2 regions of the Paenibacillus sp. FSL H7-0323 genome follow, and region 2 is predicted to be linked to the other one. Evidence: predicted binding sites of a transcription regulator. Region 2 holds the regulator's gene; the other holds the start of a gene.
What was found. The regulator Rex, encoded in region 2, represses fermentation and respiration genes when NADH is low (regulators of the CRP and FNR family bind a similar motif). The targets are predictions, from matches to a motif close to TTGTGAAATATTTCACAA.

Region 1: MHH89_RS07020 (cytochrome ubiquinol oxidase subunit I) is a predicted target of Rex. The motif match lies at 1,069-1,086, and genes of this name have one in related genera.

What each region holds. Positions count from the first base shown of each region.
Region 1 is NZ_JBBODB010000001.1:1,524,617-1,527,826, forward strand. It holds gene MHH89_RS07015 (hypothetical protein) at 1-684, shown strand, start outside; gene MHH89_RS07020 (cytochrome ubiquinol oxidase subunit I) at 1,235-2,599, shown strand; gene MHH89_RS07025 (cytochrome d ubiquinol oxidase subunit II) at 2,596-3,210, shown strand, end outside.
Region 2 is NZ_JBBODB010000001.1:2,641,448-2,644,657, forward strand. It holds gene MHH89_RS12035 (amidohydrolase) at 91-1,392, opposite strand; gene MHH89_RS12040 (redox-sensing transcriptional repressor Rex) at 1,379-2,032, opposite strand; gene dinG (ATP-dependent DNA helicase DinG) at 2,163-3,210, opposite strand, start outside.

The DNA of each region.
Region 1 (3,210 bases), 1.1 Mb from region 2:
AAGAATAAAGACGAAGCAATTATCGTAAATACTCATACGGATGGGATAAATGTGGTGGAGGAGAATGGCGCTGTGGGCATGCTGTCTATGATTCGTTACTTACAGCAGGAGCAGCCGGAACGTACGATGATATTTGCTTTTGTGACAGGGCATTTTAGATTACCGGAGTTCAAAGGGTCCTCTCAGGCGACTTCCACCTGGATGGAGGGGCATCGAGAGCTGTGGGATGGCAAGAATGGCCATTTAAAAGCTGTAGCTGGAATTACGATTGAGCATTTAGGCAGCATGGAGTGGAAGGACGATGATACGGGTCACTATGGTCCAACTGGACAAATAAGTACAGAATATACCTATGCGGGCAATGAAATGATGGCAGCCATTTGGCTGAAGGCTATTGAAAAGACAGATAGCACACGTACTGTATTATTGCGTGGACATAACAAGTTTGAGTTTGGAGAGAGTCAGCCCTTATTTGAAGCAGGGATACCGGTGATTGGTTTCATTCCAATGCCCGACTATCTGCTCGTGGATAGTGACAACAGAGAGATGGACAAATTTGATGCAAAGCTAATGCATACGCAAATTGTATCGTTGCTGAAATCGGTCAAGCTAGTGGACGGAACGGAGACGACTAAGCTTGGGAAGTCAGATGGGTATTCTTTTTTCTACGGTCGTACTAAATGATATTGGCAGATCAAGATTTGTCATGACGAAGATGACATTAGCTTTAATTCAAAAAACACTGATGATTTGAGTCAGTGTTTTTTTGTTGCAAAAGGGGGATATATTACGGCTCAAAATGAGAAAATATCGTTTTTTTGCCAGCATCGAAGTAGGAGGGAACTTGTGACATCACATATACACTAATCAATCAATAGCTCCTTCGGGTACTTTTTGTGTTATTCACTGAGTTGTCAGAAAGATTTGACCCTTTCTTGAACGTTTAGGGATTAAGAGATATCTGTGATTGAATTACTTGCAATTTAAGATAAGATGATTTTAATTATTAGGTCACATTATAATTTTGACTGCTCAGTATCAGATAAATCGGGCTCGCCAACTCTTGCTTTGTGAATTTTTTCTCTTTTTACATAGCAAAGAACGATGAACGTCATACTAAAACGAACAGGCAACGATGTCGCTGAACCTTGCTAAACCTGATATTGAATGCAGCCAACAGTTAGCAGGCCTAATCATAGAAAAATGAACAGTGTTTTGAAGGGAGCAGTAAAGAATGGCAATTGATACGGTGCTATGGAGCAGGCTGGTGACAGGCTTGACTCTCGGGTTCCACGTTATTTTTGCGACGATTGGCGTCGGTATACCGCTAATGATCGCTATAGCAGAGTTTATCGGGATTCGGAAGAAGGACCCCCATTATACACTTATGGCAAAGCGGTGGTCTCGAGGATTTGTCATTTCTGTGGCGGTTGGTGTCGTGACCGGTACAGCGATTTCACTACAACTGGCCCTGGTATGGCCGAATTTTATGAAACTGGCTGGGAATGTCATTGCACTTCCGTTATTCATGGAGGTGTTCGCGTTCTTCTTTGAAGCTATCTTCTTGGGCATTTATTTGTATACTTGGGGTCGGTTCAAAAATCCGTATATCCATTGGCTGCTGACGATACCGATTGTCGCCGGGGCAGGCATGTCTGCCGTTTTTATTACGACGGTGAACGGATTCATGAACCAGCCTGAAGGCTTTGTCATGGAAGCAGGCCAATTCACAGCGATTAACCCGGTGCAAGCGATGCTGAATACGGCGACGTTCTCCAAAGTGTTCCATGTATTAAGCTCGGCCTATTTGACTGGAGCTGCCTTGTTAGCCGGGATTGCAGCCTTCGCGATGCTGAGAAAAGGTGTGTCCGCATACCACAAAAAATCTTTAAATCTAATGATGGCAGTCGTTTTACTATTCGGTTTGCTGAACACGTTAGCCGGTGATGTGTCCGCCAAGTTTTTGGCCGAGCATCAGCCAGAGAAGCTTGCAGCGGCAGAGTGGCATTTTGAGACGAGCAGCAGTGTGGATTTGGTGCTATTGGGATGGCTGAATGCAGAGCATGAAGTTCTAGGGGCTCTTCATCTGCCGAAGCTGCTCAGCTTCCTGGCCTTTGGAGACTTTAATGCAGAGGTGACGGGGCTCGAGGAATTCCCCAAGGAAGAATGGCCACCGCTTCTCGTTCATTATCTGTTTGATTTAATGGTCGGAATTGGATTTACTCTGCTCGCGATTTCGTTTCTATATTTTCTGTTTGTGTTCTGGAAAAAGCGTAATGAGCTTAACAAGTGGATGCTTCGCATCATCGCACTGAGCGCCCCTCTCGCTTTTCTGGCTGTTGAGCTGGGATGGTTTTATGCAGAGATTGGCCGACAGCCGTGGATTATCCGTGGATATATGCGTGTTGAGGAGGCTGCCACGTCTTCACCGAATGTAAGAATTATATTCTTCGCCTTATTGCTCTTGTACATCGTACTCGGCAGTATGTGTGTAATCGTGCTGAGACGCTTGTTCAACAATAATCCGGCAGAAGCTGAGATGGAGAAATGGATGAAGGATCATCCTAATCAATTTACGGAAAAGGGGGGCACTGAATGATGAGTTACGAATTGATTGGCATCTCGGTGCTCTGGCTGTTTTTGTACGGCTATTTAATTATAGCTTCCATTGATTTCGGAGCGGGCTTCTTCGCCTTTTATGCACGTTTAACAAAGCAGGATCATCTCATTAATCGTCTGATTTCCCGATATTTATCACCCGTATGGGAGATTACAAATGTATTTTTTATCTTTTTCTATATTGGCATCGTCGGTTTTTTTCCGGACACAGCCTATTATTATGGCTCCGCGTTACTTGTTCCGGGAAGCATTGCGGTGATTCTTCTTGCGATTCGCGGTTCATTCTATGCTTTTGAAAATTACGGTTCCAAGAAAAACATAGTATATCTTTTTTTGTACGGAGCTACAGGTTTGCTTATTCCAGCATCGTTGTCAGTGGCGCTAACTTTGTCTGAAGGCGGCTTTATCGTGAAGCAGGGGGAAACGGTTTCTCTAGATTACTGGGCGCTGTTTACCAATCCGTTATCGTGGAGTATCGTTGGACTGGCAATCGTGTCCGTTTTGTTCATTAGCGGCTCATTTCTGACATTTTACGCTTCTCGGGCGGAGGATCATTCCGCGTTGAAGCTGATGCGCAACTACGCCCTGTTT
Region 2 (3,210 bases):
GCTTTCCCAGCCTTAAAAATACACAAAAGGCCGCAACTTTTGCTAAAAGCAAAAAGTCGCAGCCTATTATTTATTCGTTATTCTCCAGACTTAACGCTTCAATAAACCTTCGAAGGCTTCTTGCGCTTTACGCCGGATAGCTTCCTCATCCAGGGTTAAGCATTGTCCATGCTTGATGACCTGTTTACCATTCACCCACACATGCTCAACATCCTTAGCGCTAGCAGAGTAAACTGCATGAGACAACAGATCTGTGTGTGGCAGCAAATGCGGCTGATCGATATCAACAGCAATGAAATCTGCTTTCATCCCTACAGCAAGTCTGCCTACATTATTTAAAAAGATGGACTGCGCGCCATATTCTGTAGCCATACGCAGAGCCTCTGGAGCTGGAACAGCCGTTGGATCACCGCTGACACCCTTATGAATGAGAGCTGCAAGCCGCATCTCTTCAAACATATCCAAGTTATTGTTGCTTGCCGCGCCATCCGTGCCAAGAGACACCTTCACACCAGCTTTTAGAAGATCAGTAACCCGAGCCACTCCGCTAGCCAGCTTCAAATTACTGCCCGGATTATGAGATACACCCACATTATGGCGAGCCAAGATCTCAATCTCTTCATCATTTAAATGAACACCATGTGCAACTATCGAGGGACGTGTAAACATGCCAAGCTTCTCTAAGTGAGCTACAGGACGCAACCCGTAATCCGCCACATTTTGTTCCACTTCACGTTTCGTTTCGGACATATGCGTATGCATCGGTAAATCCAGATCATGCGCTGCCTGCACAAACTTAACCAGGAAGTCCGGAGGGCAAGTATAAGGGGCGTGTGGCGAGATCATAGTAGTAATTCTACCGTCAGCCTTTCCATGCCAGTTACGGGCAAAAGAAATCGCTTCCGCAAGCTTGTGATTCTGTACATCCTCTGGACATAACCCGATCACACCACGCATCAATACGGAACGGATACCTGATAACTCAGCTACCTCGGCTACTCGGTCCATATGATCATACATATCGAGGAAGGTCGTAGTTCCACCCTTCAGCATTTCCAATACAGATAAGGAGGTTCCCCAGTATACATCATCACCGGAGAACTTTTCCTCCATTGGCCACATCTTCTCCTGAAGCCACACTTGTAGCGCTAAATCATCTCCATATCCACGCAGCAAAGACATCGCCGCATGACCATGTGTGTTTACAAGTCCAGGCATGAACAGCAGACGGCTGCCATCAACCACTTGCACTCCAGCTTCCATCTGAGGCTCTTCTTTTCCTATGTAAGTGATTAAATCATCTTCAATAGTCATATATCCACTCAGAACCGGCTCATCCGTTCCCGGAGTCAGAAAATACCCGCCCTTAATTATCGTTTTATTGTTGTTCATGTTCACTTTCTTCCTTTCCATCCCGCAAGTAATAAGCAAGACTTTGCAGATCAGTTGTAAAATCAGCTGCATGCACCCGGATATTCGGTGGTGTCTTCAGAATCACAGGGGCAAAGTTCAAAATTGCTTCAATCCCAGAAGAAATGAGGATATCTGCTACATTTTGAGCTTCTGAATCAGGTACGGTAATAATGGCAATGCGAATACCTTGCTCACGAATTGTGCTGCCTAGTTCATCCATCGGTTGCACAGTAAGGGAGTTGATCTTACGTCCAACCTTAGGAGCGTACGAATCAAATATAGCCGTAATTTTCATAGTATCTTTGAGATATGCATTGTAATTAGACAAGGCATGTCCGAGATTACCTGCTCCAACTAAAGCTACATTAAGCTGTTGATCCAGCTTCAGGATATGACGGATTTTCTCAATAAGATACGTTACATCATAGCCGATACCTTTTCTGCCGAAGTCACCAAAATATGCTAAATCCTTACGAATCTGTGCGGGATTAAGATCAAGCTTTTGTCCAAGTTCCTGAGAGGAAACTGTTAATATTTCGCGATTCTGGAGATCATTCAAAAAACGCAAGTACACAGGTAGTCTGCGAACAACGGCTTCTGATATTTTATCCGATTTCATATTTTTCCTCCTAAAAATAGTAATGTTCTTGTGAAAATCCATATTCAAACGTCTACCTCTCCTTATTAAGGACGGTACTGTAACACACCGCCCTTAAGGATAAGGAGGAGCTAAACTGAAGACGAGCGTTTTAAGAAGCGCCGCCATCCTCTAGCCATTCCGCTATGCGAGGGACCATTTGATCAGTAAGCATATGCTCCATTTTGGGACCAGGCAATGAATAAAGGAAATACTTCCCGTAATGAGATTCAATAACCCTTGTATCATAAACAATAACTATTCCGCGATCCTGCGCCGTGCGAACCAGTCTTCCGAATCCCTGCTTAAAACGAATAACCGCTTGAGGAACAGATAATTTCATGAACGGATTCTTCTTCTGGGCCTGCAATAACTCCGACTTCGCTTCCGCCAACGGGTGATTCGGTGGTTGAAACGGAAGTCTCACGATGGCCAGGCAAGTCAGTGCTTCACCTGGAATATCTACACCTTCCCAGAAGCTGCTCGTCCCCAGCAATACGGATGCTGCACTGTCCTGAAAGCGGCGGATCAGCTTGCTCCGGCTGCCACCTTCCACGCCTTGACCAAGCACCGTAATCTCTTGTGAGGCCAAAGCCTCTTTAAGCGGATCATATACCTGACGCAGCATTTTATAAGAAGTAAACAGAACCAGCATCCGCCCACGTGTTGTTTTAGCAGCTTCCGATAATGACTGTACGAGTGTATCGACAAATCGAGCATCGCCCACACTGCCCTTCACACTAGGAAAATCACGCGGTATAACTAACAGTGCCTGCTCGCGATACTTAAAGGGAGAAGGAAGAAGTGAGGTCATTAGACGTCCTTCTTCCGCAGCTTCGTTAAGTCCGAGATTATCAATCATAAATTGAAAAGACTTATCTACAGACAGCGTCGCCGAGGTAAGCACGATGCTTTTTTTCTTATCGAAGAACAACTCTTTAAGCTGGCTGCTAACATCCACAGGGACGGCATACATCTGCAGTGATTTGCTGCGGTAATTTCCATTTGCCTCCAGCCAATATACTACATTATCGTCATTCAGCCCCATAAAGAATCTTACTTGCTCACGGATGGAAGCCAAATCCTTAAATAAACCGCTAATATCAGTAACAAGACTGTCTGCTGAGGATTGGCTTTCCTGGTCGCGCATCTCGTTAAGC